3 regions of the Kitasatospora sp. NPDC022856 genome follow, and region 1 is predicted to be linked to each of the others. Evidence: riboswitches for the same ligand, from Rfam matches in the RefSeq annotation. Region 1 holds a riboswitch; each other region holds the start of a gene.
What was found. Region 1 has a riboswitch for cyclic di-AMP ahead of ACZ34W_RS16670 (transglycosylase family protein). Riboswitches for the same ligand answer to the same signal wherever they lie in the genome.

Region 1 (3,209 bases):
ACTCGTAGACGATGTCGTCGGAGGGCTGCTGCGGGGTGCGGGTGTCCGGCGGGCCGTCCCACCAGTAGGCGTCCTCCCAGGTGTCGTGGCTGATGCAGCTGCGGAAGGTGATGCCGTGGCTGGCGTGCGGGACGAAGGCGTGGCTCCCCGCGTCGCGGACCACCAGGCCCTCGACCACGGTGCCCCGGGTGGTGTCGCCCAGCATGTGGAAGTGCAGCCCGTACCGGCCGAGCACCGGGGCGGTCACCGGGGCGCTGCCGTCCGGGCCCTTCCAGGACTCCGCGGTGTCGGTGCGCGGGCCGACCCAGCGCAGCGTCGCGTGCCGCAGGTCGGCCCGGCGGGAGGTGGTGAGGTGGACGTGGGCGCGACCCTCGGCGGTGCCCTCGATCCGCACGCTGCGGGTCAGGTTGAGCACCTCGGCCCCGAGCGTGACACCCCCTCCGGCGGCCACCCGGGGGTGCGCGTACGTCAGCGGCGCCTCCAGGGTGACGGTGGATCCGCTGACGGACCGGACGACGGCGAGGTCGTAGCGGGTGGAGAAGCCGTCCTCGCCCGGCGGGCCGGTCGGGGTGACGGCCAGTTCGTCGCCGGGCAGCCAACCGGTGGGCGGCGCGGCCAGGCTGACGGTGGTGTCGCCCACCGCGAGTGCCCGGTCGGCGCGCCCCCAGGCGGTCTTGGCCGCGCCGTCCAGCCGCAGGTACCCGGCGCCGGTGACCCAGAGGCCGACGTCGGTGTCGACCACCTTCATGCCGTCCCCCCGGAAGCGCCGCTCGTCGACGGCGGGGAAGCGCACGGTGTGCACGGCGGCGCCCTCGGGGGCGAGCGCGAGGGCGCCGCGGATCTCGACGTTGCCCGCGGCGGCGAGGGTGAGGCTGCGGTCGGCGGCGAAGGTGAGCGCACCGCCCGGCTCGACCAGCAGCGAGCCGATCGCGGCGTCGGTGTCGAGCAGCACCCGGTCGGTGATCCGGACGGCGCTCTGCGGTCCGGGTACCCGGCCGCCCCAGCCGGCCGGGTCCGACCAGGGGCGGCCGCCCTGGTCGGGGGTGGGTGCGGGGGCGGCTCCGGCGGTGGGCTGCCCGGGCGCGGCCGTCCCCTCGGCGGGGGCGCCGTCGGGGGCGCCCCCGGGCGTCCCGGACGGCGACGCGGCGCCGTGCCGGTGCTCCGCGGCCGGGTCGGCCGCTCCCGGCCCCGTGGCGGGGCCCTCCGCGGCGGCGACGGGCGCGGAGCGGCCGTCCAGGGAGCGCCGCAGTGCCTCCTCGCCGCCGACCGCCGCGAAGACCGTGCCGACGGCGAGCCAGCGCAGCATCGTCCGCCGGGGCAGGGGAGTTCGGGGCTCGGCGGGCGGGATGTCCGCTCTGCGGTGTTTTGCCCGGCGGTGCGTTCCACGCGGCCGCTCGGCCGGCGCACCGGCCTCCGGACCCTCGTCCATGGCCATCGCTGCGAAGCCCTCCCCCCAGACGGCCGCGTCGGTCCTGCTGCCCTGAAGCATAGGCAGTTGCCGTGACTCCGACGGGCGTTGCGCGAAATCGGTCATTTCTGATCATGGTGGACAGCCATTTAGCACGCTCTTCATAAACTGTGATGACCGTCACACATGTTTGCGGTTTGAACTTAAGTCTGCTTAACGTGCTCCCCGTTCGTGGCCACACGGACCCAGCCCACCCGCAACGCCGAGTCCTGCCGTCGGGTGCGCTGGCAGCGCAGAACGCACCACGGCAGGAGCGGGGGAACCACAGGTAAGTCGCCCGGGACCGGTTCGTACCGGTTCGGGGCTAGGGGTGAAGCCGCGTCCACAGCGCGGCCGGGCAACTCCAGCCCGAATCCGACAGCTCACCTCGCAGGCGTGGGAGAGGACCGCGTCACCATGCTGCCCACCAACGGCACCCGCCTGTCCGGCCGCACGCGCCGAGCGATCGCCACCCTCGGCGTCGTCGGTATCGGCCTCACCATCCCCTGCCTCACCGCCGGCTCCGCCTCGGCCGCCTCGGTCGCCACCTGGGACAAGGTCGCCCAGTGCGAGAGCACCGGCAACTGGAGCATCAACACCGGCAACGGTTTCTACGGCGGCCTCCAGTTCACCAACTCCACCTGGGCGGCGTTCGGCGGCACCAGCTATGCCGCGCGTGCCGACCTCGCCACCAAGGACCAGCAGATCGCGGTCGCCGAGAAGGTGCTCGCCGTCCAGGGCCCCGGCGCCTGGCCCGTCTGCTCCGTCCAGGCCGGTCTGACCAAGGGCGGCACCCCGGCCGCCGTCGACACCGCGACCGCCGCCAAGCCGGCCGCCCCGAAGGCCACCCCGGCCCCGGCGCAGACCCCCGCCCCCGCCGCCAAGCCGGCCGCGCCCAAGGCCGCCCCGAAGGCCGCCGAGACCCCGGCCGCCGCCGACTCCGCCCAGCAGTCGCAGGGCCGGAACTGGCAGCAGTACCGTCAGGACGCGCAGGCCTCCTCCGACTACACCGTGGTCGCGGGCGACTGGCTCTCCTCGATCGCCGACAAGAACAACGTCCAGGGCGGCTGGGAGCGGCTCTACGAGCTCAACCGCGGCACCCTCGGCGACGGCCCGCACCGCATCTACCCGGGCCAGCACCTGAGCCTGGGCGACCGCGCGAAGACCCGGGCCTCGGACGAGTCCGGCCAGGGCTTCGACTGGTTCAACCGCTCCTCGGGCGCCACCGGCAAGGCCGACGGCTCCACCGCGACCGCCACCAAGCCGGCCGCGCAGACCCAGGCTCCGGCCGCCAAGCCCGCCGCCCAGGCGTCGGCCGAGGCGCCGGCCCAGGCCGCCACCGGCAGCATGGCCGCCGCGGTCTCCTTCGCCCAGTCGAAGGTCGGCCAGGCCTACGTCTACGGCGGTACCGGCAACGGCGGTTGGGACTGCTCCGGCCTGACCCAGGCCGCGCTGCGCGCCGCGGGCGTCTCCGTCCCGCGGGTCGCCGCCGACCAGGCCGCCGCCAGCACCCACGTCTCGCTGGACGCCCTCAAGGCCGGCGACCTGCTGTTCTGGTCCAACAACGGCCAGGACTCGGGCGTCTACCACGTCGCGCTCTACATCGGCGACGGCAAGTACGTCGAGGCCGCCAACCCGAGCGTGGGCGTGCGGACCCAGACCATCGCCAACTGGGCCCCGGACTTCGCCGGCCGGGTCTGATCCCGCGCGCGGTCCGCGCCACCCGCCGCAGCCCCCGGGGAGAGTCTGGTCGCTCCTCCCC
Region 2 (3,209 bases), 220 kb from region 1:
CGTCCTCGCTGGAGTGGCTCTCCCAGCACCTCAGGGTGCCGGACCGCGCGGTCTGACCTCTGACCCCTGACCCGGACGGGCGCGGGGCGCCGCGGCACGGCCGGTACAGCAGCGCTCAGGCCACGGCTCAGGCCACCGGCTCCAGCGTCCCGGTGTGCAGCTCGCCGACCCGGCCGCCCTCGCCCTCGTACGTCCAGAACGCGCGCACCGTCAGCCTGCCGAGGTCCATCACGTGGCTGACGGTGATGCCGCTCTGCTCGGTCCAGCTGACGAAGTACAGCTCCGGCCCGATCTCGGCGATGTGCAGCGCGACGTCCTCCCACTGGCCCGCCGACTCGCCGAGGCCCTCCCAGCGCAGCCGCTTGCCGTCGGGCGAGTAGGCGTTGCGGAAGGCCGCGCCGTTGTCGACCTGGAAGAGGTAGGTACGGCCGGCGAAGGCGGGCAGGGGCGCGGTCATGGCGGAGCGGGTCCTCGTCTCTCGTCTGTGCGGTACGGCTGGACTCCCAACCTATCCGACCGGCCGACCTTCGCGGCGGACATGCGGGCACCCGGCCACGGAGCGGACACCGGGGCGGCGCCGCCCCCGCCCGGCCGGACCTCCGCCACCCGCTCGCCGACCCGCCGCCGACCCCGTCGGCCGCCCCGCGCCCGCCCCACGCCCCGCCCCGTCTCCAACTGATCAACTTCCCCGGTGACTTGATCCACTCCGGACGGCTCGCACTGTGAGCTGCGCGACAACACCCCCCGTCGGCTTGTCGACATTCGAGCGGCCTGCCTAGCCTGCACGAGTCCGTCTTCGCGGACCCCGCCGTCGGGACGCCGAGTCCTGTCCACCCGCCGGTCGGCAGTCGAGCACCGCAGCGGACGGGAGCGGGGGACCCAGGTCAGTGCCAGGCCCACGCGCTCGCGCGTGCGGACCGAGGCTAGGGGTGAAGCCGCTCCCACAGGCGGCCGGGCAACCTCAGCCCGAACCCGACAGCTCACCTCGCAGGCGTCTACAGAGGACACCGCCATGCAGAAGCCTGCCCGGCGCGCGACCCCGCGCCACGCCCGCCCCTCCCACCGAGGCCGCAAGGCCGCCTTCGCCGCCACCGGAGCGCTCGCCATCAGCGGCGCCGGCCTGCTCGGCGTCCCGGCGCTCACCGGCGCCCAGGCGGCCACCGCGCCGACCGTCACCCAGGACAGGCTCGCCCCGGCCACCATGGTCGCGGGCAAGGCCACCACGGCCGCGCTGACCGTCCACTCCTCGTCCTGCTTCACGGCCAAGACCGTCGGCGTCGGCGTCCGCGACGCGGCCGGGCGCAACCTCGACTTCCCCGGCAACGTCTCCAACGCGCAGATCTGCCCCGGCGGCCTGTCGATCACCACCGGTGCCCGCACCCTGCCCGCCGGGACGTACACCCAGTTCGGCTTCTGGCAGGACCTCGGCGGTACCTGGCACAACCTGCCCTCGCGCCAGCTCGCGGTCTCCGACGCGACCGTCGCCCCCGCCCCGAGCCCGACCGCCACCCCCAAGCCCACCCCGACGCCGTCGCCCACCGCGACCGCCACGCCGTCGCCCACCGCCCCGGCCCCCACCGCGCCGGCGACCGGCGCGCCGGTCGCCGGGAAGTCGCTGACCTGGTCGGACGAGTTCAACGGCCCGATCGCCTACGGCTCGCGCTGGACGGGCGACAAGAGCAGCGCCTACCGCTACGGCAACCACAACCCGGACGACAACAAGCTGGACTGGCTGAACAGGAACAACGTCTCGGTGGCCGGCGGCGTCGCCACGTTCACCGCCAAGCCGGGCGCCAACACGCTGGAGAACGGCAAGAAGTCCTGGGACACCGGGCTGCTCACCACCGAGTACTCCAGCGAGGGCTTCCAGGTGAAGACCGGCGACTACGCCGAGACCCGGGTCAAGCTCCCGGCCGGCACGGGGGCCTGGCCGGCCCTGTGGACCTGGAAGAACGGCAACGGGGAGATCGACTCCTTCGAGTACCACCCCGACAACCCGAACCTGCTGGAGCTGACCAACCACGTCAACCCGGGCCACCTGTACTACACCGACGCCAAGGCGATCGCGAAGGACGGCTGGGTCACCATCGGCACCCACTACGGCGCCACCTCGGTCGACTGGTACGTCAACGGTACGAAGGTGTTCTCGGACGGCAAGGGCGTCGGCGCCAACTGGTCCGCGTACCTGATCCTCAACCTGTCCCTGAGTGCAGGGCAGTACCACGCCGCGCCGCAGGGCACGGCCCCGATCACCTTCGCCGCGGACTACGTCCGGGTCTACCGCTAGGCCGATCGGCGCCCGGTCCGGACCGGAACGCACCCGGACCGGAACGCACCCGGACCGGAACGCACTCGGCGCGGTACGGCTCAGGACAGCCGTACCGCGCTGAGCCGTCGGGGCCCGGCTCGGTACGGCCCTGGCCGGTCCGGTCAGTAGCTGGCGGGGGGCTCGACGATGTTCATCGTGAACGGCAGCTTGTTGTTCTCCGAGTTCGGGTCGTCCGCACTGCTGATGGCGACGTAGCCGCCGTGCAGCTCGCCGTAGGGGACGTCGGCGCCGACCTTCAGCGGGATCAGTGCCGTGGCGCTCTCGAGGCTCGGCAGGCCCGGGGGGAACTGGCAGCGCACCCGGTGGCCGTTCTGGAACGCGGTGCAGTTCTCCGGGGAGAACGGCTCCCTTGGCGTGACACCCTCCGGCAGGGTGACGACCACGGTGAACGGCGAGGCCGTCCTGTCCGGCCCGCGGTTGGCGATGAAGGCGTGCAACGTGACCATGCCCTCCGGCGCGACGGCGTCCGGGTCGAGCCGGATCACCTCCAGGTCGGAGTTCGACGGGGCCGGCACCGCGAGTGGCGCGACCTCCGCCGCCGGGGCGTCCCCGACCGCGGGATCGGCGCCCGGGCAGGCGGCCCCCGCCGACCCGGCGGCCAGCGCGGTCACCGCGCACCCCACCGTCAGCGCCCTGCCGAGGAATCTCAGTGCGGACCTTCTGCGCGACATCGTCGCTCACCCTGCCCTCTGCGTTCCGGCGGTCCGCACCGTTGCGGGCCGCGTCGGCACCAGCGTGACCGACCGGCTCGCCGTCCTCGTCGCACCCCGCCCTCGGGCCGCCCGAACGGAGGAACGGCACGCCGGAGGCCACCCGGCCTTCCCTGCGCGGCAGGAGCGGTGATCGTCCGTCAGGGGGCGAGGACCTGCCCCAGCCGGGC
Region 3 (3,209 bases), on a different contig from region 1:
GGCGAGTTCCTCGGTGACCCGGACGGCGATCAGCCGGCGCAGCTCGGCGAGTCCGCCGCTGACGTGCTTGTACAGCGAGGGGGTGGCCACCCGGGCCCGTCCGGCGACGGCGGCCAGGGTGAGGGCCTCGGGGCCCTGTTCGTCGATGAGGGCGAGGGCGTGGTCGACGACCTGCTCGGGGGTCAGTCCGACTCGGGGCATGGTGCGGTCTCCGTGGGCGAGGAAGCGGGCGGGCTCGGGCCGGCGCGGCGCGGAAGGGCGGGCTCAGGCCAGCTCGGCGAGGAAGGGCAGCAGGGCGTCGGCGGTGGCCTGCGGCCGGTCGGCCATCGGGTAGTGCCCGGAGCCCTCGATCATCACCTTGCGGCCGTTCAGTGCGGCGGCCTGCCGGTCGGCGACCAGCTCGGGGTCGGGGAAGTCGGGGTCCTTGGTGCCCATCACGACCAGCGCCGGGCAGCTCACGGCGGCGGTCCAGCCGTTCGGCGCGGAGTCCCCGCGCACGTAGCCCCGGGTGGCCTGCTTGCGGCCCGGCGTGCGCATCGCGGCGACCAGTCCGTCCACGTAGGCGTCGAAGTCGGCCGGCTTGGGACCGGGGTACGCCATCTTGCGGTGGTAGAGGCCCCAGAACGCGGGCGAGTGCACCAGCAGGACGCCCATCACGCCGAACATCGCGCGCTGCAGCGCGTTCGGCGGCGGGTTCTCGACGAAGGCGTCCACCAGGACGATCCCGGCCACCCGCTCCGGCGCGTCCCCGGCCACCTTGACCACCGTCGCACCGGCGTAGGAGTTGCCGACCAGCGTGGCGCGGTCGATGCCGAGGTGGTCCAGCAGGGCGAGGACGTCGGTGGCGATCGCGGCCGGCGTGTAGTCGTCCCAGGCGATCGAGGACTCGCCGAAGCCGCGCAGGTCCAGGGTGATCACCCGGTGGCCCGCGGCCACCAGCAGCGGGCGCAGGTGCCGGTACGCGGCACGGCTGTCGAGCATCCCGGGGAGCAGGACGAGGGGGGCGCCGTCGCCCTGCTCGGTGTCGTCGAAGGCCAGCCGGCCGCCGGGGAGGTCGAGGTACTGGGTGCTGGGGGTGAAGGTGCCGGGCATGGGGGCCTCCTCGGTCCGCGGGGCTGTCGGCATTGCGCCGATAGCCATAAAGCTAAGGCTAATAGCCTTAGCTTTCAAGCCCTCGACCGGCCGGACCCCCGGGGCGGCCCCGGTACCGCGGCTCAGACCCCCTCCACCTTGAACGGGTCGTGCTCGGCGAGCAGCTTCTCCAGCCGCGCCTGGTCCACCCGGGTGACGATCTCGTTGGTCTCCTGCCGGTCCCGGATCACCTTGGCCAGGGTGAAGGCGGAGGTGACGGTGTAGAGCAGGCCGACCGTGAGGAAGGCGCGGGTCCAGCCGCCGACCGGCAGATAGGCGATGCCGACGGCGAGGGCGCCGCCGGAGAGGGCGAAGGAGAGGACGGCCTGGAGGTGGTACGCGGCCGTGGTGCGTGACTGCATCGGTGCGTTCATGGCGCCAGGATGGCCGCGCCGGGAGCGCCGCACATGAGTAGGAGTACTCAAGTGGGGGACCGTTCGTTGACGTCCCCTCACGTTCGGTAGTGTCAGTTGCCATCGATCCGCCCAAATCGCCCATCAGGTCACGTACCGTCCGGGTAGTATCCGGCTGTCCCGAACGGACGGCTTGGAATCAGAGGCTCCTAGGATTAACGTTTGATAACGCAGCGCGGTTCGTAACGCCGTACCCAGACGGCACCGTGCGCCGTCGCCTAATCCCGCCGGCCGGCCTCCGGGCAGGCCAGGGAGCCGGGGAACCATGTTCCTTGGGGTGAATCGGCCGGGCCCAGGCCCAGCCGTAGGAGACCTTCCTGCTCCGAACCCGTCAGCTAACCCGGTAGGCGCGAAGGAAGGAAAGGAGCGCGCCTCCGTGGCGTCGTCGCACTCTCCGGCACACCTGCCCGGCTCCCCCGCCGGCACCCAGCTGCTCGACCACCCCTGGCCGCCCGCCCACCCGGGCGAGTTCGGCGGGTCCGGCGTCGAGACCGGGCCGCAGGCCCCCGACAGCAACCGGCACCGGATGCCCCGTCAGACCCGCGGCACCGCCCCGCTGCTCGGCGTCACCGCCGTGGCCGCCACCCTCGGTGCGACCGGCTTCGCCTCCGCCACCCCGGCCGCCGCCCCCGCCGTCGAGGTCCCGGACGAGACCCCGGTCGCGCTCGCCGCGGACCCGGGCCTCGCGCTCGCCGCCCGGATCCAGCAGCAGGCCGACAGCCAGCGCACCGCCGCCGAGGAGGGCGCCCGCCTGCAGGCCGCCAAGGAGGCCGAGGTCAAGCGCGCGGCCCAGCAGCAGGAGGCCAAGCGGGCCGCGGAGGAGGCCGAGAAGGCCAAGCTCGCCGCCATCGAGCTGCCGGTGCGCGACTACCACCTCTCGGCCCACTACGGCCAGAGCGCCTCCTACTGGGCCCACCTGCACACCGGCCTGGACTTCGCCGCCGACACCGGCACCCCGGTCTACGCGGTCGGCCAGGGCACCATCACCTCGGCCGGCTGGGCCGGGTCGTACGGCTACCGGATCGTCGAGACGCTGCCCGACGGCACCGAGATCTGGTACTGCCACCTCTCCTCGATCATCAAGGGCTCCGGCAAGGTCGTCCCCGGCCAGCAGCTCGGCAAGGTGGGGGCCACCGGCAACGTCACCGGCCCGCACCTGCACCTGGAGGTCCGCCCCGGCGGCGGTGCCCCGGTCGACCCGGAGAGCTGGTTCGAGCAGCGCGGCGTGACCCCCTGACCGGCGTCACCTTCTGACAGCCCGCCGCGGTGCCCCGGCCGTCGTGACGACGGCCGGGGCACCGTCGCGTCTCAGGCCCCGGCGGCCGCGTCGGCCCCGTCCGGCCGGTCGGCGGACCCGTGCACGTGCCCGTCCCCGGGCGCGTAGCCGTACTCGTCCCCGGGCGCGTAGCCGTACTCGTCCCCGGGCTCGTCGTCCCCGTACTCCCCGGCCTCCTCCGCCTCGCCGGATGCCCCGGGCAGCTGCGCCAGGTACGCGTCGATCTCCTCCTGGCCCGGCTCCGGGGCCAGCTCCGGGAACTCCTCCACCAGCAGCCGCGGCAGCCCCGGCACCGTCCACTCGCCGAAGAGGTCCAGCGCGGCCTCGACGGCGGCCTCCTCGAACGCCCCGAAGTCCCCGGCCAGCTCGTCGGGCATCGGCCGGCCCTG

Region 2: linked by a shared signal. The riboswitch ahead of ACZ34W_RS15715 (glycoside hydrolase family 16 protein) and the one ahead of ACZ34W_RS16670 (transglycosylase family protein) in region 1 are both predicted to bind cyclic di-AMP.
Region 3: linked by a shared signal. The riboswitch ahead of ACZ34W_RS26225 (M23 family metallopeptidase) and the one ahead of ACZ34W_RS16670 (transglycosylase family protein) in region 1 are both predicted to bind cyclic di-AMP.

The regions. Positions count from the first base shown of each region.
Region 1 covers NZ_JBVHHE010000011.1:259,233-262,441, reverse strand. Annotated here, with positions in the region: gene ACZ34W_RS16675 (DNA polymerase III subunit gamma/tau domain-containing protein) at 1-1,306, opposite strand, end outside; cyclic di-AMP (ydaO/yuaA leader) riboswitch at 1,733-1,857, shown strand; gene ACZ34W_RS16670 (transglycosylase family protein) at 1,844-3,148, shown strand.
Region 2 covers NZ_JBVHHE010000011.1:35,350-38,558, forward strand. Annotated here, with positions in the region: gene ACZ34W_RS15705 (alpha/beta hydrolase) at 1-56, shown strand, start outside; gene ACZ34W_RS15710 (MoaF-related domain-containing protein) at 128-457, opposite strand; cyclic di-AMP (ydaO/yuaA leader) riboswitch at 884-1,008, shown strand; gene ACZ34W_RS15715 (glycoside hydrolase family 16 protein) at 1,013-2,287, shown strand; gene ACZ34W_RS15720 (hypothetical protein) at 2,431-3,000, opposite strand; gene ACZ34W_RS15725 (IclR family transcriptional regulator) at 3,180-3,209, opposite strand, start outside.
Region 3 covers NZ_JBVHHE010000022.1:96,816-100,024, forward strand. Annotated here, with positions in the region: gene ACZ34W_RS26210 (TetR/AcrR family transcriptional regulator) at 1-201, opposite strand, end outside; gene ACZ34W_RS26215 (alpha/beta fold hydrolase) at 265-1,092, opposite strand; gene ACZ34W_RS26220 (YiaA/YiaB family inner membrane protein) at 1,215-1,505, opposite strand; cyclic di-AMP (ydaO/yuaA leader) riboswitch at 1,750-1,908, shown strand; gene ACZ34W_RS26225 (M23 family metallopeptidase) at 1,921-2,781, shown strand; gene ACZ34W_RS26230 (hypothetical protein) at 2,853-3,209, opposite strand, start outside.